3 regions of the Pseudonocardia sp. Cha107L01 genome follow, and region 1 is predicted to be linked to each of the others. Evidence: predicted binding sites of a transcription regulator. Region 1 holds the regulator's gene; each other region holds the start of a gene.
What was found. The regulator LexA, encoded in region 1, represses DNA repair genes until DNA is damaged. The targets are predictions, from matches to a motif close to CGAACACGTGTTCG.

Region 1 (9,722 bases):
CGCGCCCGGCGCGGCCGTCGGAGCCGCTGCCGTGCGGCCCGGTGACGTGGTCGAGGCGACGATCACCTACGCGGCCCCGCACCACCTGGTGGCGGACGGGCCGCTGGTCGCGCACCGCCGGACCAGGGCCGGCGACCTGTACGGCCGCCCCGGCGCGGCCCCGGCCGCCGGCACGGGGGCCAACGTGACCGGTCTGGGGCTGCCCGGGATCGGCCGCCCCGGCGCGCTTTCGATGCAGTCTTCGGTGGGAGGTACCCGATGAGTTCGATGCCTGACGGTCTGGACCGGTTGGACCGGGAGCTGTCCGGTTACCGGGCGTGGCCGCGGCTCGACCCGGGTCCGGCGGCGATGGTCGTGTCCGTCGGGGTACTGCTGCTGCTGGTCGCGCACGCGTTGCCCTGGACGGGCTCGATCAGCGGCTGGAACGTACTGCTCGGCGACGGCCAGCTGGGCATCCTGCCCCGGCTCTTCGCGATCACCTCGCTGCTGTTCGGGGTGATCGGCTCGACCAGTGCGATCCTCACCCGGCTGTGGGCCATCGGCTGGGCGTGCGCGCTCGGCTGCGGGTTCTCGGTGGTCAACGGGCTGTGGGCGGTGTGGTCGCGCAACACCGCGCCGAACGGAGCGCCCGGGCCGGGAATCGGGCTGATCCTGTCGGTGCTGTGCATGGCGCTGCTGGCCATGATGTGGGTGCGGCTCGCCTGGTCCCGCCCCGGCGGCCGGGCGGACGGCTGACCGCCTCGGCTCTCGGCCGGGCGGACGGCTGACCGCCTCGGCTCGCGGCCGCACACCCGGTTCGGTTGCCGCGCACCCACTGCAGTGGGTGCGCGGCAACCAGAGTGGGTGTGTCCCTAGCGCTGGACGGCCTTCTCCGCGGTCGCCAGCCATTCGCGCCACTGCTCGGCCTGTCCCTCGGCCTGCGCGGCGCGGCGGGCGTCGCCGGCCGCCCTGGCCTTGGCCGCCTGGGTCTCGAACTGCTGCACCCGGTCCCGGAACTGCGCCACCCGGGCGTCCACCTCGGGGTCGGCGCGGCGCCAGCGGCGTTCGAGGTCCTCGCGGATCCGGTCCTCGACCGTCTTCAGCCGGTCCTCGAACTCCCGGATCCGCTCCCGGGGCACCTTGCCGGCCTCTTCCCAGCGCTCGTGGATCGAGCGCAGCGTGGCCCTGGCGTTGTCCGGGTTGCCGGTGTCGATCTGCTCGGCTTCCTTGAGCAGCTGTTCCTTGCGGGTCGCGTTGGCGGCGAACTCGGCGTCCCGCTCGTTGAACACCGCCGAGCGCCTGGTGAAGAACGCCTCCTGGGCGCCGCGGAAGCGCTGCCACAGTGAGTCGTCGGCGTCCTTCTGAGCCCGGCCGGCGGCCTTCCAGTCGGCCATCAGCTGCTTGTAGCGCACTGCGGTGGCACCCCAGTCGGTCGACTCGCTGAGGCTCTCCGCCTCCGTGACCAGCTCTTCTTTGCGGGCCTTCGCGGTGGCACGCAGCCGGTCCAGCTCGGCGAAGTGTGAGCCGCGGCGGCGGTTGAACGCGTCCCGGGCCCGGGAGAAACGCTTCCAGAGCTGCTCATCGGTCTTGCGGTCGATGCCGCGGATGGCCCGCCACTCGTCGAGGATGGCCTTGAAACGGTCGCCGGCCTGTTTCCACTGGGTGGTCTCGTTGGCCAGCTGCTCGGCCTCCTCGGCGAGCTCCTCCTTCCGGGCGATGGCCTGGGTCCGGACCGCCTCACGGGCCGACCGGGCCCCGCTGACCGCCTCCTCGGCCTGGCCGACCAAGGTGTCCAGGAAGCCGCAGAGGCCGGTGACGTCGCCGACAACGGCCGCATCGGCCAGCCCGTCGCGGAGCTGTCGGGCACTGGTCAGCGCGTGTTTGGGATCGCTGCCGCCGGTGCTCAGCCGGGCGGCGAGCAGCTCGGCCTCGGTGAGCAGGTCGTCGAACCGGCGGGCGAAGTGCGCCAACCCCTCGACCGGCTCACCGGCCTGCCAGCAGCCGACCGAGCGCTCGCCGTCGGAGGTACGCAGGAAGACCGTGCCGTCCTCGTCGACCCTGCCCCAGCGGGACGGATCGGAGCTGGCCTGCGGTACCGGGTGCACGATCGCCGTCGCCGGGGGTGCCGACGGAGCCACCACGGGGGCCGCGGCCGGGCCGGGTGCCGCCGGGGCCGGCCGGGGCGGTGCCGCCGGTGTCGGGCGCGGGCCGGGCGGCGGTGCCGGTCGCGGTGGCATCGGCCCGCCGGCGCGCGGCGCGGCCGGACCGGGCACCGGCCGGGGGGCCGGTGCGACCGGGCGAGGTGCGGGGCCAGGTTCGTGTTCCGTCCGGGGGGCCGGCGTCACCGAACCGGCCGGTGCCGTGTCCCGATCGGGCTGGGCTGCCTCCTCGGACTCGGTGCCCGACCGCTCGAGCCCCGCAACGTCCGTTCCGGTCCTCTCCTGATGCCCCACTATCGGCCTCCCTGATCCAGCCCGGTCGCCGTGGCGGTCGGGCGCTCCGCACGAGGCGGAGCCTGACGTTAGGGCACGCCCACCCGCGGGCCCGACCGCGATTGAAACAGCTCAGAGGGCATACCGAAACCAACTCCACCGCATCCGAGCAGTCAGCGGCACCCCCAGAGAGACGAGTCGACGTCCCGGCGGTCCCCATGGCGGACCCCGGCAGGCGGTCCGACGGCACGATTACGCTGACCGGTTGTGGTCGAAATGGTGGCGGTCGTGCCCCAGCCGCCGCTGATGCTTCCTCAGCTCACGGTGGGTCGCGCGGCGGAGTCGGAGCCCATGCGGGCGGCGTGTCTGGACGTGGCGGCGCGACTTGCGGCGGTCGCGGACCGGTGGATCGTGGTGGCCGCGGACCCCGGCGGGCGGCAAAGCATGGATCATCCGGTCGGGGGAACGTTCCTCGGCTACGGAGTGGACGTGCCGGTGACCCTGGCGCCGGCTGGGCCCGCCGCGGCGGAGGGCGCCGGGCCGGTGCGCGACGACCTGCCGCTCCCGCTGCTGATCGCCGGCTGGCTGCGCGGGCAGGCCGCGCCCCGGGTCGTCGTCTCGGCCGAGCTGGTGCCGCCGGACCTGCCCACCGAGGACTGCCGCCGCCTCGGCACCCGGATCGCCGCCCGCGCCGCCGCCGAGGCCTCCCCGGTGGCGCTGCTGGTGGTCGGTGACGGCGCGACGACCCACGGCGAGAAGTCGCCCGGTTACCTGGACACCCGGGCCGGGCCGTTCGACGAGGCGGTGGCGGCCGCGCTGGCCGCTGCCGACCCGGCCGGGCTGCTCGCGCTGGACCCCGGGCTGGGCCTCGAGCTGAACGCGGTGGGCCGGGCGCCCTGGCAGGTACTGGCAGGGGTGGTCGAGGGTCAGCGCGACGCCCGGGGTGACGCTCGGGATGACGCTCTGAGTGACCGGACCTGGAGCGGCGAGCTGCTGTACTCGGCCGCCCCGTTCGGGGTGGCCTATCACGTGGCGCTGTGGCGGCGCGGTCAACGGGGGGTGCAACGGTGAGCGAACCGGCGCGATCCCGGGTGCGGCTGGTCGCGGTGCTCGGCCCGACCGCCACCGGCAAGTCCGACCTAGGCGTGGAGCTGGCGCTGCGGCTCGGCGGCGAGGTGCTCAACGCCGACGCGATGCAGCTCTACCGGGGGATGGACATCGGTACCGCCAAACTCAGCCTCGACGAGCGCCGCGGTGTGCCGCACCACCTGCTCGACGTCCTCGAGGTCACCGAGACCGCCTCGGTGGCCGCCTTCCAGCGCGAGGCCAGGGCGACGGTGCAGCGGGTGCTCGACGCGGAGCGGGTCCCGGTGCTGGTCGGCGGCTCGGCGCTCTACCTGCGCTCGGTGCTCGACGAGATGTCGTTCCCCGGTACCGACCCGGTGGTGCGGGCCCGGCTGGAGGGCGAACTGGCCAGCGAGGGGCCGGCGGTGCTGCACCGGCGGCTGGCCGAGCTGGACCCGCCGGCGGCGGCCGCGGTGCTGGTCGGCAACGCGCGGCGGATCGTCCGCGCGCTGGAGGTCATCGAGATCACCGGCCAGCCGTTCAGCGCGCAGCTGCCCGAGCTCGGCGAACCCAGGTACGGCGCGGTGCTGCTCGGGCTGGAACTGCCGACCGACGTGCTCGACTGGCGGATCGGCGACCGGGTCCGCCGGATGTTCCAGGCCGGGCTGGTCGACGAGGTACGCGGGTTGGCCGAGCGCGGCCTGCGGGAGGGCCGGACCGCGTCCCGCGCCGTCGGCTACCAGCAGGTACTCGCCGCGCTGGACGGCGACGGCGACCTCGAGCGGGCCCAGGCGGAGACCACCCGGGCGACCCGCCGGCTGGTGCGCCGGCAGCGGTCCTGGTTCCGCCGGGACCCCCGGATTCACTGGCTGGACGGCCTGGACAACCCGGTGGACGCCGCCTTGGGAGTGCTCGCCGGGCACTGACCCGTACCCTGGTGGGGTGGCTGATCCGGAAGCGGGCATCCCGTTCCGCAAGGGGCACGGCACGGAGAACGACTTCGTGCTGCTGCCGGACCCGGATGGTGCGCTGGAGCTGACCGAGGCGCGCGTGCGGGCACTGTGCGACCGGCATCGGGGCCTCGGCGCGGACGGCGTACTGCGGGTGGTGCGCACCGCCGCGCTCGGTGAACGGGTGGATGCGCCGCCGGCCGCCGAGTGGTTCATGGACTACCGCAACGCGGACGGCTCGATCGCGGAGATGTGCGGCAACGGGGTCCGGGTGTTCGCCCGGTACCTGGTCGAGGCCGGGCTGGTCGGGGCCGGCGAGCTGGTGGTGGCTACCCGCGGCGGTCCGAAGCGGGTCTGGTTCGAGCCTGCGGGCGGGGCCGACCTGCCGGACGTCGGCGTTGCGATGGGTGCGGTCGGGCTGCTGGGCGGGAGCGTCGCCACGGTGGCCGGGCGGCGGTTCCCCGGGCTGGTGGTCGAAGTCGGCAACCCGCACCTGGCCTGTGTCACCGAGGTGCCGCTGGACGAGCTGGACCTGCGCGACGCGCCCGGTTACGACCCGGCGGTGTTCCCGGCCGGGGTGAACGTCGAGTTCGTCAGTCCCGCGCGGGATGGCGTGACCCGCATGCGGGTGTACGAGCGAGGGGTGGGGGAGACCCGCTCCTGTGGCACCGGGACGGTGGCCGCGGCCGCCGCCGCGCTGCGCCACGACGGCCGGTCCGACGGCGTGCTGACCGTGCGGGTACCCGGTGGCCGGGTGCGGGTCGAGCTGACCGGCGGCGCCGCCACGCTGACCGGCCCGGCGGTGCTCGTCGCGGCCGGCGAGCTCAGCGCGGACTGGTGGCGTTCCCTGTCCCGCTGAACCCGGCGGGGTCAACTCCGGGAAATCGGATGCAAAGCGTGGGACGATGGTTGGTATATGAATCAACCGACTGTGTATCTGGAACCGTCCACCGGGGACCTGGAGCTCGAGGAGCGGTCCTCGCTGCGGCGGGTGGCCGGACTGTCCACCGAGCTCACCGACGTCACCGAGGTCGAGTACCGACAGCTGCGCCTGGAGCGCGTCGTCCTCGTCGGAGTCTGGACCGAGGGCTCCGCCGAGCAGGCCGCCGCGTCCCTCGCTGAGCTCGCCCGACTCGCCGAGACCGCCGGCTCCGCCGTGCTCGACGGGCTGGTGCAGCGCCGCCAACGGCCGGACCCGGCCACCTTCGTCGGCTCCGGCAAGGTCGAGGAGCTGCGCAACGCGGTGCTCGCCAACGGCGCCGACACGGTGATCTGCGACGGCGAGCTCTCACCCGGCCAGCTGCGCCAGCTGGAGGAGAAGCTCAAGGTCAAGGTGATCGACCGGACCGCGCTGATCCTGGACATCTTCGCCCAGCACGCCCGCTCCAAGGAGGGCAAGGCTCAGGTCGAGCTGGCCCAGCTGTCCTACCTGCTGCCGCGGCTGCGCGGTTGGGGTGAGGCGCTGTCCCGGCAGGTCGGCGGCCGCGCCGCCGGCGGTGTCGGCATCGGTGGCCGTGGCCCCGGTGAGACCAAGATCGAGCTGGACCGCCGGCGCATCCGCACCCGGATGTCGAAGCTGCGCCGCGAGCTGGCCGGCATGCGTACCGTGCGGGATACCAAGCGCGGCTCCCGGCGCCGCAACGAGGTGCCCGGGGTGGCCATCGCCGGCTACACCAACGCGGGCAAGTCCAGCCTGCTCAACGCGATCACCGGCGCCGGTGTGCTGGTCGAGGACTCGCTGTTCGCCACGCTGGACCCGACCACCCGGCGGAACCAGACCGCGGACGGCAGGGCATACACCCTGACCGACACGGTCGGGTTCGTCCGGCACCTGCCGCACCAACTGGTCGAGGCGTTCCGCTCCACCCTCGAGGAGGTCGCGCAGGCCGACGTGCTGTTGCACGTGGTGGACGGCAGCGACCCGATGCCCGAGGAGCAGATCAAGGCGGTGCGCGAGGTACTCGCCGAGATCGGCGAACAGCACGGCGGGTCGATGCCGCCGGAGCTGCTGGTGATCAACAAGGTGGACACCGCCGACCAGCTGCAGCTCGCCCGGCTCCGGCACCTGCTGCCGGACGCGGTGTTCGTCTCCGCGCGCAGCGGGATCGGGATGGACCGGCTGCGTGAGGTCATCGCGCAGCGGCTGCCCCGACCGCACTACGAGCTCGAGGTGCTGCTCCCGTACACCGAGGGCGGACTGGCCGCGCGGATTCACGAGCACGGTCAGGTACTCGACGAGGAGCACCGCGCCGAGGGCACCTGGCTGCGCGCCCGAGTGTCGGAAGACCTGGCGGCGGCACTGCGCGACTACCGGGTCGCCGGGGCGACGGGCCCTCGGGGTGAGGCGAGCCCTCGGGCCGAGGTGGCCGCCGCGTCGGGGCACGAACGGCTGGCCTGACGGGCTCGATCGGCGCCTCCTGGACCGGCCACACCGCGCGGCGGCCGGTCCCCGGTCGGGCTACAGCCGGCGCAGTACCGCGACCACCCGGCCCAGCACGGTTGCCTCGTCGCCCGGGATCGGCTCGTACGCGGGGTTGCTGGGGAGCAGCCAGATGTGTCCGTCGCGGCGCTTGAAGGTCTTCACGGTGGCCTCACCATCGATCATCGCGGCCACGATGTCGCCGTTCTCGGCCACCGACTGCTGGCGGACCACCACCCAGTCGCCGTCGGTGATCGCCGCGTCGACCATCGAGTCACCACTGACCGTGAGCAGGAACAGGGTGCCCTCCCCGACGATCTCGCGGGGCAGCGGGAACACGTCCGAGATGGCCTGCTCGGCGAGGATCGGCCCACCGGCGGCGATCCGGCCGACCACCGGTACGAACGCCGGCGTCGGGCGCAGCGCGCGCAGCTCCTCGGTGACCTCGGGGCCGTCTCCGGGGTCGTGGACAGCGATATTGGTGACGCCACCCTCGAGGTTGCCCTCGTCCGGGCCCCGGACGTCGACCGCGCGGGTGCGGTTGGGGTCGCGCCGCAGGTAGCCCTTGCGTTCCAGGGCACGCAGCTGATGGTGCACCGACGAGGTGGAGGTCAACCCCACCGCGTCGCCGATCTCCCGCACACTCGGCGGGTACCCGAAGCGCTCCACCCAGTCCCGGATGACCTCGAGGACCTTGCGCTGCCGGGGTGTCAGCACGGTCGGTTCCGCCTCGGGTGGGTCCGGAAAGGTGTGGACCTCGGCGCCGACCGCTCCTGCTGCCTCGACCGCTCCGGCTGTCCCGGCTGCCCCGGCTGCCCCACTGTCGTTCGTCGATCCGCGCGCCATGGTCGCCGATCCTCCCTGCCCAGTCGGCATCGTTCGCTAGTTTGTTCGACTCGCACGGTAGACCGGCGGGGGGACAAGTCCAAACACATGTTCGAACGACACGCCCGCGATTTCCCAGTTTTGTCGGACCCCGGTGGTACACAGATCGCACGCACGTTCGATCGAACGGGCGTGCGATTCGGTGTTACGTCGAGGAGGCGTGATGGGCGGGAGTGCGAGCTCGGTGCGGGTGATGTCGGCCGATGCGACGGGTCGGGTCCCGGTCGCGCTGCCCGGCCCTGTGCCGACCGAGGTGACAACCGAGGTGTCGACCGAGGTGACAACCGAGGTGCTGACCGTGATGTCCGGGGCGACGTCCGGAGAGGTGTCCGGCGTGATGTCCGCCGGGGTGCCGGTCGAGGTGTCGGTCGGGAAGCTGGCCGGTGGCTCGGTGCGGCGGCTCCCGGCCCGCCGGATCGGCCCCGGTCCGGAGCCGACGGGCCCGGGGCGTCCGGTTCGCCACGCGGCGCCGGCCCGGGCGCGTGCGCGCTCATGTGCGGCGGTCCGCCGGGCGCCGGCGGGTCGGGCCAGCGCGGCGCGGCCGGTGTCGGTACGGCCGGTGTCGGTGCGCTCCCTGGGCGGTCGCGGCGGGTTCGCCCTCGAGGCGCGCTACGCCACCCGTCGGATGGTGGCCCAGTTCGTGCTCGTGGTGCTGGCCGCCGCGGTCGTGGTCGGGGGTCTGGGCCTGCTGGCCGACGGAGTGCGCGCGGCGCGGGTCCCGGCGGCCACCGGGATGGTGCAGGTACACGCCGGCGAGTCCATCTGGCAGGTCGCTCGGCGTGCCGCCCCGTCCGCCGATCCGGGCGCGGTAGCTGCCCGGATCGTCGAATTGAACGACCTTGCCTCACCGTCGGTGCGCGACGGGCAGGTCCTGGTCAGCCCCATCGGGTGAGTTTCGCCATTAGGGCGCCATATAGGGTTAGATGGCTTTGCCAACCCCCACATGTTGTGGTTACATGGTTGTAGTTCGGCTAGTGCCGAGCTGGGACGTGTGGGGGAGGATGTCCGCAGGTGCGCTGCCCGTTCTGTCAACACGCGGACTCCCGGGTGATCGACTCCCGGGACGTCGACGAAGGCAAGGCCACCCGCCGCAGGCGGTCCTGCCCGGAGTGTGGGCGCCGGTTCACCACGGTCGAGGAAGCTGTGCTGGCCGTGGTCAAGCGCAGTGGTGTCACTGAACCATTCCTGCGTGACAAGGTCGTCAGCGGGGTACGCCGGGCGTGTCAGGGCCGGCCGGTCACCGAGGACGCGTTGCAGCACCTCGCGCACCGGGTCGAAGAGGCTATTCGCGCAGGTGGGTCCGCTGAGGTGCCCAGTCACGAGGTGGGGTTGGCGATCCTCGGCCCGCTCCGCGAACTGGATGAAGTTGCGTATCTGCGCTTCGCAAGCGTCTATCGCTCGTTCTCCTCTATCGAGGACTTCGAGAAGGAGATCGCCGACTTGCGCCAGATCGCACCCGACTAGATCAGCCGTCCGGCCGCCGCGCCGCGCACCGCCGGACAGCCAACTGACGCCAAGACTGTGCACGCTAGAGAGGGACGAACACGCATGACCGACGTGGTGGGACATCGGGACCCCGGCAACGACCAGCCGATCGTGGAGAACGGCGGCAAGACGCGCAAACGGTTGAAGGTCGAGCGGGTCCACACCACGCCCGGCGTGCACCCCTACGAAGAGGTCAAGTGGGAGCGCCGCGACGTCGTCATGACGAACTGGCGGGACGGCTCGATCAACTTCGAGCAGCGCGGCGTGGAGTTCCCCGATTCCTGGTCGATGAACGCGACCAACATCGTGACCAGCAAGTACTTCCGCGGTGCTGTCGGTAGCGCGCAGCGCGAGAGCAGCCTGCGTCAGCTGATCGACCGGGTCGTCTCCAGCTACGTCGCGGCCGGCATCGAGCACGGCTACTTCGCCGGCGCCGACGACGCCGAGGTCTTCGAGCACGAGCTGACCTGGATGCTGCTGCACCAGGTGTTCAGCTTCAACTCGCCG
Region 2 (9,722 bases), 3.7 Mb from region 1:
CGGCGGTGGCCTGACCGCGCTGCTGGCCGGCATCCTGCTCTGCGCGGCCGTCGGCTCCATCTCCGGCGTGCTGGTCACGTCGCTGCGGCTGCCGCCGTTCATCGTCACCCTGGGCATGCTCACGGTGGTCGCGGCCTCGTCGCGGATCTTCGCGGCCGGCCAGAGCTTCCCGGTCAGCAACGGGCTGCTCAACCTGCTCGGCCAGCGCTTCTACCTGTTCGGCCAGATCGAGATCACCCTCGGCATGCTGCTCGGCCTGGCCATGTTCCTGTTCGCCTGGTACGCGCTGAGCCGCACCGCGTGGGGCCGCCACGTCTACGCACTGGGCAACGACCCGGAGGCGGCCCGGCTCACCGGTATCCACGTCAACCGCACCCTGTTCAGCGTGTACCTGCTGGCCGGGGTGATCTACGGGTTCGCCGCCTGGCAGGCCATCGGCCGGATCCCCAACGCCGACCCGAACGCCTACCAGACCGGCAACCTGGACAGCATCACCGCCGTGGTGATCGGCGGTACCAGCCTGTTCGGCGGCCGGGGCGGGGTGCTGGGCACACTGGTCGGCGCGCTGATCGTCTCCGTGCTGCGCAGCGGACTCACCCAGGCCGGCATCGACGAGCTCTACCAGGACGTGGCGACCGGTCTGCTGGTCATCGTCGCGGTCGCGTTGGACCAGTTGGCCAGGAGGAGGTCGCGGTGACCGAGTCAGCGGAGGCAACGGCGACGCCGGCGGAACCGCCCCGGCTCGAGGACGCGGTCCTGCGCGCCGAGGGCCTGGTCAAGCGGTACGGCAGCGTGACCGCGATCGACGGGGCCGACTTCGACCTGCGCCCCGCCGAGGTGCTGGCGGTGATCGGCGACAACGGTGCCGGCAAGTCCACCATGATCAAGGCACTGTGCGGTGCGGTGATCCCGGACGAGGGCACCATCTGGCTGGACGGCGAGCCGGTCCGGTTCCACTCGCCGCTGGACGCCCGGCAGGCCGGCATCGAGACGGTCTACCAGACCCTCGCGGTGGCTCCCGCAATGGACATCGCCGGGAACCTGTTCCTCGGCCGCGAGCAGCGCAAGAAGGGGCTGTTGGGCACCGTGTTCCGCACCCTGGACCACAAGCGCATGCGGCTGGAGGCACAGCGCCAGCTGGATGCGCTCGGGGTGGCCACGGTGCAGAACATCGGGCAGCTGGTCGAGACGCTCTCCGGTGGCCAGCGCCAGGCGGTCGCGGTGGCCAGGGCGGCGATGTTCGCCCGCAAGCTGGCCATCATGGATGAGCCGACCGCCGCGCTCGGTGTGCGGGAGTCGGCGATGGTGCTGGACCTGATCCGGCGGATCCGGGACAACGGCCTGCCGGTGGTGCTGATCAGCCACAACATGCCGCACGTGTTCGAGATCGCGGACCGGATCCACGTGCACCGCCTCGGCAAGCGGGTCGCCGTGGTCAAGCCGGACGACTACGAGATGAACGAGGTGGTGGCACTGATGACCGGGGCGCTCCGGCTGGACGAGAGCGGCAATCTGGTCGATCAGAAGGTCGTGGTCCGGCCCCGGTCGGAAGGGTGAGCTCGACCCGCCGACCCACCGTGCTCTGCGTCGGGCTGACCACGCTGGACGTGGTGCACCACGTGACCGGACCGCCGCACTGGGGACGCAAGGAGCGCTCGGTGGGTGGGGAGCTGCTGGCCGGCGGGCCGGCCGCGAACGCCGCGGTCACCGCCGCCCGGCTGCTCGGCTCCGCCCGGCTGCTCAGCGCGGTGGGCACCCGCCCGGCCGCTGCCCCGGCGCACGCCGACCTGGCCGCCCACCACGTCGACGTCATCGACCTGGCACCGGCGGACTGGGACCTACCGGTGGCCAGCGCACTGGTCGACGTCCGCACCGGGGAGCGCACCGTGGTCTCGCCCGGCGCACTGGGCAACCGGGGTGTTGACGGCGCCCAGTACTCGCTGGCCGGCCTGCTGGACGACGTTGCCGTGGTGCTGCTCGACGGGCACCACCCGGCGTTGGCCGCCCGGGTGGCCGCCGAGGCGAACCGGGACAGGGTGCCGGTCGTACTGGACGCGGGCAGCTGGAAGGACGACCTGGAGCCGGTGCTGCCCCGGGTCGACCTGGCCGCCTGCTCGGCCGACCTGTGTCCACCCGGTGGGCGCCGCGCCGGTGACGACCCGTTCGGTGTGGCGACCGCGCTGCACCGGCGCGGGGTACCCACGGTGCTGGTCACCGACGGCCCGCGCCCGGTGGTGTGGAGCACCATGGACGGCAAGCGGGGCAGCGTGGCGGTGCCGGTGGTGAAACCGGTGGACACCCTCGGCGCCGGTGACGCGTTCCACGGAGCGTTGGTGGCCGCGCTCGCCGTGTACCCCGGTGAGTGGCGCCGGTGTGCCGGGCTGGCCGCCGAGGTGGCGGCGGTGCGGTGCGCCCGGCTCGGCTCGCGGGCCTGGCTGGAGGATCCGGGGTTGGCCGCGGTGGTGGCGCGGCTGCGCCCGGCCGGGCGAGGGGTGGCACGGTGAGCGGCGGCGAGCAGATCGGCCCGGTGAGCGGCGAGCAGGTCGGCCCGGTGAGCGGTGAGCAGGTCGGCCCGGTGAGCGGCGGGATCGTCTCGGCGGAGCAGCTGGAGCGGGCGGTGGGGCTGGCGTCGCGGGGACGTGCCCTGCTGGGCATCACCGGCGAACCGGGGGCGGGCAAGTCGACGCTGTCCCAGGCGCTGCTGGTGGCGCTGTCCGGGCGGGGGGTGCGCACAGCGCTGGTCGGGATGGACGGTTTCCACATCGCGCACCGGGCGCTGACCGAGCTGGGCCTGGTGGAGATCAAGGGCGCGCCGATCACCTTCGACGCGGCCGGCTACGTTTCGCTGCTGCGCCGGTTGCGCGACCCGGCCGAGCAGCTGGTGTGGGCGCCGGAGTTCCGCCGCGAGATCGAGGATGCGATCCAGTCCGCCGTCCCGGTCCACCCGGACGTACAGCTGGTGCTCACCGAGGGCAACTACCTGCTGGCGGACGGACCCTGGCGGCCGGTCCGGGACCTGTGCGACGAGATCTGGTACGTCGACGTACCGGAGGAACTGCGCCGCCAGCGGCTGGCCGCCCGGCACGAGTTCTACGGCCGGACGCCGGAGCAGGCCTGGGAGCGGACGCTGGGCTCCGACGAGCGCAACGCCGAGACGGTGACGGCGACCAAGGGCCTCGCCGACCTGGTCGTCACCCTCGGCGGCTAGCCCGCGCCCGAGCCGGACGGCCGCGGGCGGACGGCACACAGCGCCGTGTCGCCACCCACACGTTGGGACCTATGCGCCGCGGCATGGGGATGTGTGCCGTTGCCGGGACACAGCGTTTGTCGCCACACGCACACCCACCGGGCCACGCCGCAGGCTCTGTGCGAGCCGCGGCGGCCCCGTGCGAGCACGCAAATGGGGCTACGAGGCGGCGGCCAACTGGCTGAGGCGGTTGCGTTGGCGGAAGTCAAGGTCAACGTAACGCCACGCTTGTTCGTCTGCGTGAGAACCGGACTGGCGTTACCTTCGCCGTGTGCCGTGTGCCGTGTGCCGTGTGCCGTGTGCCGTGTGCCGTGTGCCGTGTGCCCGTGTGCCCGTGTGCCGTGTGCCGTGTCGGCTGACCCCGTGAGTGGCGAGTTGGGCTATAGCCCAACTCGCCACTCACGGGTCTGGCACGCTGCCGAGCACGGCGACACAGACCGGCTGCGGCCCGCGCAGACGCCACACACGTTGGAACGTGGGTGCCGCGGCATGGGATGTGTGCCGTCGCCGGGACCGGTTCCGGCGCCGCCGTGTGGGACCGGCTCCGGTGCCGGTGCCGGCGCGTCGGTGGGGGTGCGGGCGGAGGCCCCCGGTAGCCTCTCCTCGAACAGGTGTTCGTGGACGTTCTCCGGGGTGATCGAGAGGGGCAGTGCGGGTGCGGGTGCTCGGCATCGACCCGGGGCTGACCAGGTGCGGCATCGGCGTGGTCGACGGCACCGGCGGCCGCCAGGTGCGCTGCGTGACCTACCGCGTGGTGCGCACGCCGCCCGACGCCGAGGTGTCCCGCCGGCTGCTCATGCTGGCCGACGCGGTGCGGGAGTCGATCTGCGAGCACCGCCCGGACGTGGTGGCCGTCGAGCGGGTGTTCAGCCAGTCCAACGTGCGCACCGTGATGGGTACCGCGCAGGCCAGCGGTGTCGTCGCGCTGATCGCCGCGCAGGCCGGGCTGCGCGTGGTGTTCCATACCCCGAGCGAGGTCAAGGCCGCGGTCACCGGGTCGGGGCGGGCCGACAAGGAGCAGGTCACCGGCATGGTGGCCAGGCTGCTCGGGCTCGCCGAGGCACCCCGCCCGGCGGATGCGGCGGATGCACTCGCACTGGCCATCTGCCACTGCTGGCGAGGGCCCATGCTGGACCGGATGGCCGAGGCCAAGGCCACTTCGGACCGCCTCGCCCGGGCGCACCGGGCGAAGCTGGCCCAGGCCGCGTCCGCCGCTGCGTCCGCCGCTGCGTCCGCCGCCGGGTCCGCCGCTGGGTCCGTCTCTAAGGAACGGTGATTGCTGTGATCTCTTCGGTGCGCGGCCCGGTGCTGACCATCGGGTTGGACCATGCGGTGGTCGAGGTCGGCGGTGTCGGGCTCGCGGTGCACGCGACCCCCGGCACACTGGCCACCCTGCGCCGGGGTGAGGAGGCCCGACTGGCCACCACGCTGGTGGTCCGGGAGGACTCGCTGACCCTCTACGGGTTCGCCAACGCCGAGGCGGGCGAGTTGTTCCGGCTGCTGCAGACGGTCACCGGGGTCGGGCCGAGGCTGGCGCTGAGCATCCTCGCGGTGCTCGAGCCGGACGCGCTCTGCCGGGCACTGGCCGACGGTGACACGGCCGCGCTGAAGCGGGTGCCCGGCGTCGGGCTGAAGAGTGCCGAGCGACTGGTCCTCGAGCTGCGGGACAAGGTCGTCGCGGTCGCCCGGGTGCCGGTCGGGGGTGGCGTCACCGCCCCGGTGAGCGGCCGTGACCACGTGGTGGAGGCGCTGACCGGGCTGGGGTTCGCGGTCAGGCAGGCCGAGCAGGCGGTGGACGCGGTGTTGGCCGAAACCACGAATGGCGGCTCGGTGGACACCGCGGCGACCCTGCGCACCGCGCTGAGCAGGCTGGGCAAGGCCCGGTGACGGCGGGCCGCGAGAATGAGCTGGGCGAGGTGATGTCGTGAGCGAGCCGGTGGTGTCGGCGGAGGCCGAGCAGGAGGACCTGGACACCGAGGCCACCCTGCGGCCCCGCCGGCTCAGCGAGTTCATCGGCCAGGCCCGGGTTCGCGAGCAGTTGGAGCTGGTGCTGGAGGGCGCCCGCCGGCGCGGTGACCCGCCGGACCACGTGTTGCTGTCCGGCCCGCCCGGGCTGGGCAAGACCAGCCTGGCGATGATCATCGCGACCGAGCTGGGCGCGGCGCTGCGGATCACCTCGGGCCCGGCACTGGAGCGGGCCGGCGACCTGGCCGCGATGCTGTCCAACCTGATGCCCGGCGACGTGCTGTTCATCGACGAGATCCACCGCATCGCCCGGCCCGCCGAGGAGATGCTGTACCTGGCCATGGAGGACTTCCGGGTCGACGTGGTGGTCGGCAAGGGCCCCGGCGCGACCAGCATCCCGCTGGACATCGCGCCGTTCACACTGGTCGGCGCGACGACCAGGGCAGGGGCGCTGACCGGGCCGCTGCGCGACCGGTTCGGCTTCACCGCGCACATGGAGTTCTACGAGGCGGCCGAGCTGGACCGGGTGCTGCGCCGTGCCGCGGTCATCCTGGACGTGGATCTGCGCCCGGACGGCGCCGAGGAGATCGCCGGCCGGTCCCGGGGCACGCCGCGCATCGCGAACCGGCTGCTGCGCCGGGTCCGGGACTACGCCGAGGTCCGGGCGGACGGCGCGGTCACCCGGGAGGTGGCGCGCGCGGCGCTGAAGGTCTACGACGTGGACGAGCTCGGCCTCGACCGGCTGGACCGAGCGGTGTTGACGGCGTTGGTGCGGTCCTTCCGCGGTGGTCCGGTGGGGGTATCGACGCTGGCAGTGGCGGTGGGCGAAGAACCCGCTACGGTGGAGGAGGTCTGCGAGCCTTTCCTTGTGCGGGCCGGTATGTTGGCGCGCACCCCGCGTGGCCGGGTTGCCACCATCGGAGCCTGGCGGCACCTGGGCCTCGAACCGCCGCCCAACGCGGTCGGGGAGCAGGGGGAACCGCCGCCTGTACTGTTCGGGTTGTGAGGTTGGCAGACCCGATGACCCTCACGGAAGTACGGAGACCATGAACATCTCTACGCTGTTCCCACTCATCATCCTCCTGCTGTTTATCCCGATCCTGCTCAGCAGCCGGAAGCAGAAGCGGAACATGGCTGCGATGCAGCAGCTGCAGAGCTCGCTGTCCGAGGGCGACGTGGTGGTGACGACCTCCGGACTGCGCGGCACCGTGGTGGACAGCAGCTACGAGGAGACCGTCGACATCGAGATCGCGCCCGGCGTGGTGACCACCTGGGTGCGGGCCGCCGTCCGCGAGACGGTCAACCCGACCGAGCCCGCCTCGGAGGACGACACGCCGGCCGATGATGCGCCGAAGGCCGTCGACGCCCCGGCGCACGAGGAAATCCCGGCGCCCGCCACCCCGGCGCCCGAGGTGACCAAGACCGACGGCCCCGCCGCCAGCACCACCGAGGCGCCGGCGAACGACTCCACCGCGAGACGCAACAGCGCCTGAGCACGACCCTGGACGAATTGCCCGGGCGTCGGGATAAGCCTGAGCAAGGCGTCAGAAAGTAATTCGCACGCACCGGACGGGGTCATGCGCGAAACCGCGCACGGCCCCGTCTTTCGCTGTCCCGCTATCCCCGCGAATCCCGTGAACGGTGACCGTGTCGTAAACCAGCACCCGCTCAGCGGTGCAATCCTGCGCCGGACGGTGACGTCGGGAAAGACCGTCGAGGGGCCGGCGAAAGCGTAGGGATCGCATCGGTAACATCGGTGAAGCCCCCATACGCCCCGTGTCATCGGGGCGAGCCATCCCATAGGAGTTAGTTCAGTGGCCCCACCGGCCGGGCAGATCCGCCCATGGCGGTACGTGGCGACGTTCGTCGGCATCGTCGTTGTGCTCTACGCGCTGGTGTTCCTCACTGGTGACCGCAAGCCGAACCCCAAGCTCGGCATCGACCTCGAGGGCGGTACCCGGGTCACCCTGACCGCGCGCACCGCGACCGGTCAGCCGCCGACCAGGGAACAGCTCACGCTGGCCCGCGAGATCATCGACCAGCGGGTGAACGGGCTCGGTGTCAGTGGCGCCGAGGTGGTGCAGGATGGCAACAACCTGACCATCACCGTGCCCGGTGACCAGGGCCAACGCGCCAAGGACCTGGCCCAGACCGCGCAGCTGCGGTTCCGCACGGTGCTCGCCGGGCCGTTCAACGCAACCCCGGCGCCCGCGCCTGCTCCCGGATCCGGCAACGCCAACGTGACCCCGGGCCCGGGCAACGCGACGCCGACCCCCGGCAAGACATCCCCCCAGCAGCCCGCCCAGCCGCCCACCAAGGCACCCGGCCCGGGCTCGGCCGCACCGCACGCCATCGGCGCCGCCGCGCTGCAGGCGCCAGCACCGCACGCCCCGGCACCGCCGCCGACCCCGAGCCCGAATCCCGCGCCGCCCCCGGCGCCTTCGGGCGACACCGCTCCCAGCCTGAACAACGCGGTGGCCGCCGATCCCGAGCTCGCCAAGGAGATCGCCCTCGCCAGGGCGATGCGGCAGAGCACGAACCAGGACGTCCAACAGCTGGCCATCCAGCAGCTGCAGTGCACCGGCAACGACGTGCTGCGCGGCTACGACGACCCGACCAAGCCGCTCGTCACCTGCGACCAGAAGGGCACCGCCAAGTACCTGCTCGGCCCGTCCTTCCTGGACGGTACCGAGATCGCCAGCGCCTCCGCGGGCTACGACCAGCAGCGGGCCGGCAACGTCGTCAACGTGACGTTCAAGAGCGCGGGCGCCAAGATCTGGGGCGACTACACGACCGCGAACGTCGGCAAGCAGTCGGCGTTCGTGCTGGACACCGAGGTCGTGTCGGCACCGACGATCGACCAACCCATCTTCGGCGCCACCGAGATCAGCGGGTCCTTCTCCCAGGCCTCGGCGCAGCAGTTGGCCGGCGTGCTGAAGTACGGCTCGCTGCCGCTGTCCTTCGGCACCTCCGACGCGCAGACCGTGTCGGCGACGCTGGGGCTCGCCTCACTGCAGGCCGGCCTGATCGCCGGCGCCATCGGGCTGGCACTGGTGTTCGTGTACTGCCTGTTCTACTACCGGGCGCTCGGCGTGCTCACGATCCTCTCGCTGGCGCTGTCCGGCGTCGTGGTCTACGCGGTGCTGGTGCTGCTCGGGCGGTCCATCGGGTTCACCCTGGACCTGGCCGGGGTCGCCGGTTTCATCGTGGCCATCGGTATCACCGCCGACTCGTTCGTGATCTTCTTCGAACGGTTGAAGGACGAGGTCCGCGAGGGCCGGAGTTTCCGGGCGGCGGTACCCCGGGGCTGGGTGCGCGCGCGGCGCACCATCCTGTCCGCCGACGCGGTGAGCTTCCTGGCCTCCGCGGTGCTGTACCTGCTGGCCATCGGGGATGTGAAGGGTTTCGCCTTCACCCTCGGCATGTCCACCATCCTGGACCTGGTGGTGGTCTTCCTGGTCACCCATCCGCTGGTCGTACTGGCCGCGCAGTCCAGGGTGTTCAGCAGCCCCACCTGGTCCGGGCTGGGCGCGGTAGCCCGGATCGGCGCGATGCGCAGGCGCGCGGCGGCCGCGGCCGCGAAGGGAGCCTGAGATGGCACACCCCGAAACCGGCCTGAGCCGGTCCGAGGAACGGTCCACCCGGGGCAACTTCTTCAGCCGCCTCTACACCGGCACCGGCGCGTTCAACATCGTCGGCAACCGCAAGCGCTGGTACCTGGTCTTCGGCTCACTGGTGCTGATCTGCATCGCCTCCATGGTGTTCCGGGGCTTCAGCCTGAGCATCGAGTTCGAGGGCGGCACCCAGATCCAGTTCTCCACCGTGGGCATCACCGGCGACGCGTCGAGCCTCAACGTCGACAAGGTGATCTTCGACGCGGTCGGCGCGAAGCCGGCGTCGGTCCAGGTGGCCGGCAGCGGCACCTCACAGACCGTGCAGGTCCGCACCGAGACGCTGACCGCCGCCCAGCAGCAGCAGGCCAAGCAGGCGCTGTTCGACGCCTACCACCCGCTCGGGGCGAACGGCCAGCCGGACGCGAACGCGATCAGCGAGACCGCCGTGTCGTCCAGCTGGGGCGGTGAGATCACCACCCAGGCGCTGATCGCGCTGGCCGTGTTCCTGGTGCTCGTGTCGATCTTCCTCGCGGTCTACTTCGAGCGCTCGATGGCGATCGCCGCGGTGGTCGCGCTGATCCACGACCTGGTGGTCACCGCCGGGGTGTACTCGATCGTCGGGTTCGAGGTGAGCCCGTCGACGGTGATCGGGCTGCTGACCATCCTCGGCTTCTCGCTGTACGACACCGTGGTGGTGTTCGACAAGGTCAAGGAGAACGGCCGGGGCCTGCTCGGGCTGACCAGGCGGACCTACCCCGAGACCGCCAACCTGGCGCTGAACCAGACCCTGATGCGCTCGATCAACACCTCGCTCATCGCGGTGCTGCCGGTGCTCGGGCTGCTCATCGTCGGCGTCGGCGTGCTCGGCGTCGGCACCCTGGCGGACCTGGCCCTGG
Region 3 (9,722 bases), 3.7 Mb from region 1:
CTCGTACTTGCTGCCCGCGTCCTGCAGGCCGGACCAGGCCAACAGGAAGCCGACGATGCCGAACACCACCGCGACGAGGGCGCGGCGGAAGGTCAGCGGCAGGTTGATCCCGAGGGTGAGGAAGGACATTGTGCCCGAGTAGATGTTGATCACGTTCGCTGAGACGGCACCGAGCACGATGGCCAGCAGGGTCAGGGCGGCCAGCCAGCCGGGGAGCTGGCCGGTGAAGGTGCTCGTCGGGTTGTCCGACATCCCGCTGGCGGTGACCGAGGCCGCGCCGACGATCTCCAGCACCATGCAGGAGATGAACACCCCGAGCCCGGCCCAGATACCGGTCATCTTGGCGCTGACCGTGGCGGGCAGGTAGCGGGTGTAGTCCGCAGCGTAGGGGTTCCAGCCGGCGGCGTAGCCGAACGCCGCGCCGGTGGTGAGCAGGAAGCCGCCGGGCACCGGGTGGCTGGCGGCCGCCGGGTGCGCCTTGGCCAGCAGCACCACCGAGGTGATCAGGAACACGATGCCGAGGAAGATCAGCGCGTACTTCTCGAACGCCTGCACCAGGTTGTGCCCGAAGAACGCCACCAGCACCTGGGCCAGCACCACGATCACCAGCGCGAGGAGCGTCGGCATCTTGGTCAGCGTGCTCAGCGCGAAGGCACCGCTCACGCTGTTGACCGCGAACCAGCCGACGCCGGCGGTGATCGAGTTCAGCCCGGCCGGCAGCGCGTTGCCGAAGAAGCCGAAGCTCACCCGGCTGAGCACCATCTGCGGTACGCCGTGCTTCGGCCCGCGCGCGGAGAGCACGCCGTGGGACAGCGAACCCAGCACGTTGCCGATCAGCAGGGCCAGCACCGCCTGCCAGAAACCGAGGCCGAACACCCCGACCGCGAGGATGCCGAGGAAGACGGTGGCGAACTCGAGGTTCGGCGAGGTCCAGGTCCACAGCAGCTGCAGCGGCCGGCCGTGCCGGTCACCGGTGGGGATGAACTCCACCCCGCCGGGCTCGACGGCGCCGATCTTGTCCCCGTAGACACCGGGCCGGACGGGTTCGCCAGCCACCGCACCGGTCGAGTCCACAGAGTCTGTCGTCAGGTCAGCCAACGGAGATCGCCGCCAATTTCGCTCGCAGGGAGTCCTTCAGCACCGTCACGATGTCTCCTCGCCGATGTCCTCGAACCACAGGTCCGGCCGGGCGGCGATGAACTCGGTCATCAGCCCCACACAGCGGGGGTCGTCCAGCGTGGTGACCCGAACCCCGTGCTCAGCCAGCCAGTCCTGGCCGCCGTAGAAGGTGCGGTTCTCCCCCACGATCACCTCGCCGATGCCGAACTGGCGGACCAGCCCGCTGCAGTACCAGCACGGCGAGAGCGTGGTGACCATGATCGTGTCGGAGTAGCCGGGGCGGCGGCCGGCATTGCGGAACGCCGCCGTCTCCGCGTGCATCGAGGGGTCGTCGTCCTGCACACGGCGGTTATGCCCCCGACCGAGCAGCTGGCCGGACCGGTCGAACAGGGCGGCCCCGATGGGCACCCCACCCTCGGCGAGGCCGGCCCGGGCTTCCTCGAGAGCCACCGCGAGCAGCGTCGTCGGGTCCGTGGCGCTGAGCTGAACCATGGGCATACCCTCAGCGACCGATCCCGCTGACGCAATGGTCGGAGTGCTTCGATCGGGTAAATTTGGCCAGCATCACGTGCCGTCCGTCAGGTGGTTGCGGCTACAACAACGCCAACTGTTCACCCCCTCCGGTCGTCGGCCCGGGGCCAATCACCCCCGAGGGGAAACTGGCCGCACCGTCGCCCGGCATCCCGCCGGACGCGCCTGGGCGGGCCAGCCCGTGCCGGCGCAGCAGTGGCCCCACCCGGGCGCCCAGCGCCTCCCGGTAGCGCCGGTCGACATAGGCACCCCGGGCGTAGAGCCGCCGGTACGGCTCCAGCAGCCCCGGGTACGACTTGGCCAACCAACCCAGGAACCACTCCCGGGTGCCCGGGCGCAGGTGCAGGGCGAGCACCGTGGCTCCGCTGGCGCCGGCCGAGGCGATCTGGCCGAGCAGCTCGTCGAGCGCCTCGGTCGAGTCGGTGAGCAGCGGCAGCACCGGGGCCACCATCACCCCGCAGGACAGCCCGGCGTCGGTCAACCGGCGCACCAGCTCCAACCGGGCCGCCGGCGACGGTGTGCCCGGCTCGAGGCTGGCCTGCAGCTCCCGGTCGGCCAGCGCGATCGACACACCCAGCCCCACCGACACGTCCGCCGACACCGAGGCGAGCAGCGGTAGGTCCCTGGCGAGCAGGGTGCCCTTGGTGAGCACCGAGAACGGTGTGCCGGAGCGGGCCAACGCCCTGATCACCCCCGGCATCAACCGGTACCGACCCTCCGCGCGCTGATACGGATCGGTGTTGGTGCCCATCGCGACGTGCTCACGACCCCACCGCCGGGACCGCAGCTCGTGCTCCAGCACCCTGGCCACGTTGACCTTCACCACCACCTGCCTGTTGAAGTCCTCCCCCGCGTCCAGGTCCAGGTAGGTGTGCGTGTTCCGAGCGAAGCAGTTATGGCTGACCACGCCGTCGGCGACGAAGTCGCCGGTGCCTGTTGTGATGTCGTACATCGGCAGTGTGAGTCCTAGCGGCTCGATCCCGACCACGCCCAGGTTGGCATCGTTCTTGATTGCCTCACCCTCGGTGTCCCGTTTTCGAGTGATCGCCGGGTCGACCGCATGGAAGAACCGCATTCGGTCGACCTGGCCACCGAGGAGGCGGATGGTCCGAACACCGTTCGCCTTCACGACATCCTCGACCCAGCGGAAACCGAGTCTGTTCAGCGCTCCGACCGTCCATCCGATGATGTCCGGATCGGCGTTGGAGATACGGAGAATGCCCCGCGAGCAGCTGCCTTCGGCGTCGAAGATCCCCGCCAGAAAGCCCCGTATCCAGTCCTCGTCCGGCACCGTAGGCCACCGGAGCAGGCCGCGTACCGTTTCCACACCGCGCCTGGACTGGTTGCGAATGGCGTTGATAGGGCGTCGCGCTCCCTTCGCCGCGGCGAAGGCGAACTCATCCGTCGGCACCCCGTGGTCCGCGAGGTAGAAGCGGGACCGCCGGAGCGCCTCTCCGTCGACCAGGGCCAGCCGGAAACGGTGAACGTCGGCGGGCCCACGCCCGGGCCGCTCATACGAGTAGCTGCCGACATGTCCGTCACCCTGGATCATCCCGAACAGGTAACCGCGTTCGTAGGACTCGGACTTCGTCGGCCCGGCGGCGAATCTGCCGGTACCCAGCAAAGAGTTGCCGGTGGTCAGGTAGGGGCGCCTCCCCGCGCCACACATCCCACCGGTGACGTGCTTCCAACCCCGCTCGGTGAGAAAGCGGTGATCACCGCTGGTGACAAGCTCTGTTCCGTCCGCGAGGGTGACTCGAAAGGCCGTCTTTACTGTCGCCCAATGAGCGAGGACGGTCGTCCGCACATACCGGCGGTACGGGCCACGCCGCTCGGTCCCATAGATCTCGTCCCCGACCCGCAGTTCGGCGAGCGCGCGGACACGTCCGTCAGCGAGCAGCACTGGCGTCTCACCGACCGCGCAGTAGGTGCACGCATGGCTGCAGCCCCGGTACGGGTTGATCGTCCAGCCGAACGGCATCGCACCGGCGGGCACCTTGTTCAACGCCGAGCGGGCCTCCACCTCGTGGAACACCATCCCCGCGAACTCCGGCGTGCGGACCGAACGCAGATAGCCACCCATCCCGGGCAGCACCGCGGCGGAACCGACCCCGTCCGCCCCGACCTCCTGGTTACCCCACCGCATGCCTCTATTCGAACATATGTTCGCATCAGGTGCAATCCGGTGCGCCCATGTCCTTCGTTTTGCCGGCCACCGGGACTAAGGTCGAAAATTCCGCGCTGGAAGCGACGTGGGAGGGGGAGCGGCTCCGGATCTTCCAAAGGAGCGGCCAGCGATGACGACACCGGTGGCGGTGGGGCGGATCGAGTTCAGTACGACGGACCCGGACCGCGCGATCGACTATCTCAGCCGCGTCTACCGAACGAGCCTGCGGGTCAGCGGCGCGCGGGACGGATACCTGCATCGGCACACCCGAGTCGACGGCGGTTCATTCGCCATCGACGACGTGTGGTTGCCCCTCCACATGTGCGTGCGGCAGGAGCCGCTGGACTCGCCTCGCCCGACCGCGTTCCCGGCCCGATCCGGTTGACCAGTCTCCAGCCCAGGTCCGCCCTGGCCGCGCTGCAGTGGCAGCGCACGGTCACGTTCCTGCACGACGTGCTCGACAACTCCGAGGCCGCGGCGCAGCCACTGATCACCGGCAACGCCGCCCGGCTGTTGGCCGCGACCGTGCTGACCACGTTCCCCAACACCGCCATCCTCGACCCCACCGCACCGGATCGCCAGGACGCCACCAGCACGACCCTGCGGCGCGCTATCGCGTTCATCGAACAGCGCCTCGGCGACGAGTTCCTCCCGGAGGCCCGCCGCGTGCTGGCCACCGCCCGGCACGCGCTGGAGGTGGGCCGCCTCGCCGCCCAGGGACACGCCGGTGAGGTCCGCTTCGGCTACGCCGAGGACCTGGGCTCCCGGCTCATCCAGCTCGCCGTCCCGCGGCTCGGCCGCCGCGCGCCGTCCGCCCGGGTGCAACCCCAGCCGATGACCACCCCGGAGCAGTTGGCGGCACTCACCGACCGGCGCCTCGACCTCGGCTTCGGTTGGACGCCCGAGCTCACCGGTGATCTCACCGCCCTGCTGGTCTCCCGCGAACCGCTCGTGGTCGCGCTCGCGGCCGAGCATCCGCTCGCCGCCGCACCGGCCGTGGACCCGGTGCACCTGTCCCACCAGCCGCTGCTCGTCGTGCCCCGCGAGGTCAACCCGTACCTGCACGACCGGGTCATCAGTCAGCTCACGGCACGCGGCGTGAGCGTCACCGTCCACCAATACGTGTCCAACCTCGACCGGATGCTCCCGCTGGTACTCGCCGGCTCCGCCATCGGCGTCACGGTCCCCAGCGCCGCCGCCGCCAACCCGACCGAGGGGGTCGTGTACCGCCCGTTCACCGAGCCCAGCCCGCACGTCGACGTCAGCCTGATCTGGCGCCGCGACACCACCAACCCGTCGGTCCCCCTGCTCGTCGACGTCGTCCGCGAGCTCCGCGACACCGGCGCCTTCCTGCCGCCGGAACCGGCGGGCTGATTCCCTCGGGATGACGTGTCCGGTTCCGGCTCCCCGCCCCGACCTACCCGCATGGAGGTCACCGTGAGCACAGCTCGACCCGCCGCCCTGTCCCCGGCACGGCTGGCGCATCTGCACCGGGTGATGGCCGGCCACGTCGAGCGGGAGGCGGTCTCCGGCGTCGTCTACTACCTCGAGCGGCGCGGCCAGACCCACCTGGAGTCGGTCGGGCACACCGCGCTGGACCGCGCCGACCCGATGCGCGCGGACACCATCTTCCGGATCGCCTCGGTGACCAAGCCGATCACCGCGGTCGCCGCCATGATGCTCGTCGAGGACTGCGTGCTCGGACTGGACGACCCGGTCGACGAGCTGTTGCCCGAGCTCGCCGACCGGCAGGTGCTGCGCCGGATCGACGGCCCGCTCGACGACACGGTGCCGGCGAACCGGCCGATCACCGTGCGGGACCTGCTCACCTTCCAGCTGGGGTTCGGCGTGGTCCTGGCGGCGCCGGACAGCCTCCCGATCCAGCGGGCCTGGTCGGAGCGGCAGCTCGGCGGTACCGCGCCGCCCACACCCGCCGAGGGCCCGGAAACCGACGAGTGGCTGCGCCGCCTCGGCGAGCTGCCGCTGATGCACCAGCCCGGCGAGCGCTGGATGTACAACACCGGCGCCGACGTGCTCGGCATCCTCCTCGCGCGGGCCGCCGGCCAACCGCTGCCGGAGCTGCTGCGGCAGCGCATCTTCGAACCGCTCGGCATGGTGGACACCGGGTTCAGCGTGCCGCCCGGGAAGCTGTCCCGCCTCGCCACCAGCTACGACACCGACCCGGGGACCGGCAAGCTCAGGCTGCTGGACGGGGTGGCGGACAGCCAGTGGCGGCAGCCCCCGCCGTTCGCCTCCGGTGCCGGCGGGCTGGTGTCCACGGCGGCGGACCTGGCTGCGTTCGGCCGGATGATGCTCGCCGACGGCGGCTACCCGGGCGGGCGGCTGCTGTCCCGGCCGACGGTGCGGGCCATGCTCGTCGACCAGCTCTCCACCGAGCAGAAGGCGGCGTCCACCCCCGAGGTGTGGGGTTTCGACCACTGCGGCTGGGGGCTCGGCCTGTCCGTGATCAACCAGTGGCGGCCGGGGGAGCCCGGCGGCTTCGGCTGGGACGGTGGCGTCGGCACCTCCTGGTACTGCGACCCGGACGAGGGGCTGATCGGCGTGCTGCTGACCCAGAGCACGTTCACCTCGCCCGCCGGGCCGGCGATCCGGCGGGACTTCTGGACCTGCGCCTACGCCGCGATCGCCGACTGACACCGCGTCCTTCGGCAGGGGGCCGGGGGGCGTCTCAGCCGGGCATTGCGAGGATGCCGGCATGGGACGCCACGGTCGCGAGCGCCGACCCGCCACTGAGGCACCGTCGCGATCGTGGCCCACGACGGAGCCCGACGACGCGCTGACCGCCCCCCAGGCCCCGGTCACCCGCCAGAACCCGTCCGCCGGGCACGACCACGGATACGGTCATGGCCACGGGCACGGTCCGGCGGCACCGGCCAGCCGCCGGGTCCGGATCCTGCTCGCGGTGTTCCTGGTGCCGTGCGCGATCGCCAGTGTGGTCGGCGTGCTGCTGCTCTACCCGTTCAGCGGCGTGCCGCCGGTACCGGGCGCGCGCCAGCAGATCGTCGACGCCGACGTCGCGGCGGTCACCCCGGCGGACTGCAGCCAAGCCGCCCCCGGCCAGAAACAGGGCCCCCAGGACTGTGTGGCGCTGAGCCTGATGATGACCGACGGCGCGGCCGCCGGGCACGGCATCGTCAGCGTGTTCCCGGTGGAGCCGACCAGCCCTAAGTACCGGGTCGGCGACAAGGTCGTCCTGCAGTACGGCGGCGGCGACCCGAACGACACCGGGTCCTACCAGGTGGCCGACTTCCAGCGGAGCACCTCGCTGTGGGTGCTCGGGCTGCTGTTCGCCGCCGCGGTGATCCTGCTCGGCCGTTGGCGCGGGGTGGCCGCCCTGGTCGCGCTCGGCGTCAGTTTTGTGGTCCTGATCATGTTCATGCTGCCGGCGATCCTGGACGGCCGCGGCCCGCTCGCGGTCGCACTGGTCGGCGCCTGCCTGATCATGTTCGCGGTGCTCTACCTGAGCCACGGGTTGTCGGCGCGGACGTCCACGGCGGTCCTCGGCACCCTGGTCAGCCTGGGCCTGATCGGGGTGCTCAGCGCAATCTTCACCACCGCCGCCCAGCTCACCGGCCTGGACGACTCGACACAGAACCTCGTCGCGGCACTGGGCAACGGCACGCGCCTGGACCCGCGTGGCCTGTTGCTCGCCGGCTTCGTGATCGGCGCCCTCGGTGTGCTGGACGACGTCACGGTGACGCAGACCAGCGCGGTGTGGGAGCTGCGGCGGGCGAACTCCCTGCTCAGCCCGGGTGAACTGTTCGCCGCCGCGATGCGGATCGGCCGCGACCACATCTCCTCGGCGGTGAACACCCTGGTGCTCGCCTACGCCGGCGCCTCACTGCCGCTGCTGCTGTTCTTCAGCGTGTCCGGGTTGAGCCTCGGCCAGTCGATGAGTGCCCAGGACGTGGCCAGCGAGCTGGTCCGCACCCTGGTCGGCAGCATCGGGCTGGTCGCCTCGGTGCCGATCACCACCGGGGTGGCGGCGCTGGTGGCTAGCCGCGAACCAGCTCCGTCACCCGCTGGCTGACCTGCTCCAGCGCGACGTCGACCTGGGTGCCGTCGCCCAGGTTCTTCACCCCGATGGTGCCGGCGTCCAGGTCTCGCTCGCCGAGGACCAGGGCGAACCGGGCACCGGAGCGGTCGGCCGCCTTCATCGCGCCCTTCAGCCCGCGCCCGCCGTAGGCCAGGTCCACCCGCACCCCGGCGGCCCGCAGCTCGCCGGCCAGCGCGACCAGCCGCCGCTTCGCCTTCTCCCCCAGCGGCACGCAGAACACGTCGCAGCGCGCCGGGTCGGCCACGGTCAGCCCCTCGGCGCGGGAGGCCAGCAGCGTGCGGTCCACCCCGATGCCGAAGCCGACCCCGGACAGCGGCTGCCCGCCCAGCTCGGCCATCAGCCCGTCGTAGCGCCCGCCGCCGCCGATGCCGGACTGCGCGCCCAGGCCGTCGTGCACGAACTCGAACGTGGTCTTCGTGTAGTAGTCCAGCCCGCGCACCATCCGGGGGTTCTCGACGTAGGGCACGCCGAGGTCGTCCAGGTGCAGCTTGACCTGCTCGTAGTGCTCCCGGCAGGCGTCGGAGAGGTGGTCGACCATGAGCGGCGCGTCGGCCATCAGCGCCCGCACCTCGGGGCGCTTGTCGTCCAGCACGCGCAGCGGGTTCAGCTCGGCGCGCGCCCTGGTCTCGTCGTCCAGCGGCAGCGCGCGCAGGAACGCCTGCAGCAGCTCGCGGTAGGCCGGGCGGCAGGTGTCGTCGCCCAGCGAGGTCAGCTCGAGGCGGAACCCGGTCAGCCCGACCGCCCGGAACCCGGCGTCGGCCACCGCGATCACCTCGGCGTCCAGCGCCGGGTCGTCCACGCCGATCGCCTCGACGCCGACCTGCTGCAGCTGCCGGTACCGGCCGGCCTGCGGGCGCTCGTACCGGAAGAACGGGCCGCTGTAGGACAGCTTGACCGGCAGAGTGCCCCGGTCAAGCCCGTGCTCGATCACCGCGCGGACGACGCCGGCGGTGCCCTCCGGGCGCAGCGTCACCGACCGGCCGCCCCGGTCGGCGAAGGTGTACATCTCCTTGCTGACCACGTCGGTCGACGCGCCGACGCCGCGGGCATAGAGCGCGGTGTCCTCGAAGATCGGCAGCTCGATGGACGCGTAACCGGCCCGGTCGGCGGCGGTGATCAGGGCGGACCGCACCGCGACGAACGCCGCCGAGTCCGGCGGGTAGTACTCCGGGATGCCCTTGGGGGCAGCGAACGTGCTCACAGTCCTCGTCTCACTGTCAGGTCCGGATCGGCGCTCGGCGCCAGGTCGCGCAGGAACGGGTTGCTGCCCCGCTCCCGGCCGATCGTGGTGGTCGGGCCGTGCCCGGGCAGCACCAGGGTGGCGTCGTCGCGGGTCAACAGCTTGTCGCGCAGGCTGGCCAGCATCAGCCGGTGGTCACCGCCGGGCAGGTCGGTGCGCCCGATCGACCCGGCGAACAGCGTGTCCCCGGCCAGGATCAGCTCGGCGCCCTCCCCGGTGGTGCCGCTGAAGATCACCGAGCCTGGCGTGTGGCCGGGCGTGTGGTCCACGGTCAGCCGCAGCCCGGCTAGGTCCAGCACCGCGCCGTCGTCGAGCGGGCGGACCTCCCGGGGCTCGCGCATCTCCAGGCGGCCGCCGAAGAACGCGGCCGCGTCGGCGCTGAGACCCTTCAGCGGATCGGCCAGCAGGTCCCGGTCGTCCGGATGGATCCAGGCCGGGATGTCGTGACCGTCGCACACCGGCGCGACGCTGAACGTGTGGTCGAAATGGCCGTGCGTGAGCAGCACCGCGACGGGGTTCAGCCGGTGCTCGGCGAGCAGCTCGGTCAGCGGCTCGACCGCGTCCTGACCAGGGTCTACCACCACGCA

Region 2: a site for LexA is predicted at 3,852-3,865, ahead of ruvC (crossover junction endodeoxyribonuclease RuvC). Genes of this name have one in related genera too.
Region 3: a site for LexA is predicted at 3,806-3,819, ahead of ACTXG6_RS39215 (intein-containing Rv2578c family radical SAM protein). Genes of this name have one in related genera too.

What each region holds. Positions count from the first base shown of each region.
Region 1 is NZ_CP199579.1:4,628,110-4,637,831, forward strand. Features, by position in the region: gene miaB (tRNA (N6-isopentenyl adenosine(37)-C2)-methylthiotransferase MiaB) at 1-262, shown strand, start outside; gene ACTXG6_RS21815 (Rv2732c family membrane protein) at 259-735, shown strand; gene ACTXG6_RS21820 (DUF349 domain-containing protein) at 852-2,216, opposite strand; gene ACTXG6_RS21825 (hypothetical protein) at 2,700-3,482, shown strand; gene miaA (tRNA (adenosine(37)-N6)-dimethylallyltransferase MiaA) at 3,479-4,402, shown strand; gene dapF (diaminopimelate epimerase) at 4,419-5,285, shown strand; gene hflX (GTPase HflX) at 5,343-6,824, shown strand; gene lexA (transcriptional repressor LexA) at 6,885-7,691, opposite strand; gene ACTXG6_RS21850 (hypothetical protein) at 7,894-8,622, shown strand; gene nrdR (transcriptional regulator NrdR) at 8,742-9,194, shown strand; gene ACTXG6_RS21860 (vitamin B12-dependent ribonucleotide reductase) at 9,279-9,722, shown strand, end outside.
Region 2 is NZ_CP199579.1:8,327,139-8,336,860, reverse strand. Features, by position in the region: gene ACTXG6_RS39310 (ABC transporter permease) at 1-697, shown strand, start outside; gene ACTXG6_RS39305 (ATP-binding cassette domain-containing protein) at 757-1,557, shown strand; gene ACTXG6_RS39300 (PfkB family carbohydrate kinase) at 1,554-2,504, shown strand; gene ACTXG6_RS39295 (nucleoside/nucleotide kinase family protein) at 2,588-3,208, shown strand; gene ruvC (crossover junction endodeoxyribonuclease RuvC) at 3,903-4,523, shown strand; gene ruvA (Holliday junction branch migration protein RuvA) at 4,529-5,134, shown strand; gene ruvB (Holliday junction branch migration DNA helicase RuvB) at 5,172-6,218, shown strand; gene yajC (preprotein translocase subunit YajC) at 6,259-6,705, shown strand; gene secD (protein translocase subunit SecD) at 7,027-8,805, shown strand; gene secF (protein translocase subunit SecF) at 8,807-9,722, shown strand, end outside.
Region 3 is NZ_CP199579.1:8,312,170-8,321,891, forward strand. Features, by position in the region: gene ACTXG6_RS39205 (purine-cytosine permease family protein) at 1-1,056, opposite strand, end outside; gene ACTXG6_RS39210 (nucleoside deaminase) at 1,144-1,611, opposite strand; gene ACTXG6_RS39215 (intein-containing Rv2578c family radical SAM protein) at 1,712-3,796, opposite strand; gene ACTXG6_RS39220 (hypothetical protein) at 3,948-4,202, shown strand; gene ACTXG6_RS39225 (LysR family substrate-binding domain-containing protein) at 4,199-5,191, shown strand; gene ACTXG6_RS39230 (serine hydrolase domain-containing protein) at 5,255-6,472, shown strand; gene ACTXG6_RS39235 (YibE/F family protein) at 6,534-7,868, shown strand; gene hisS (histidine--tRNA ligase) at 7,834-9,096, opposite strand; gene ACTXG6_RS39245 (MBL fold metallo-hydrolase) at 9,093-9,722, opposite strand, start outside.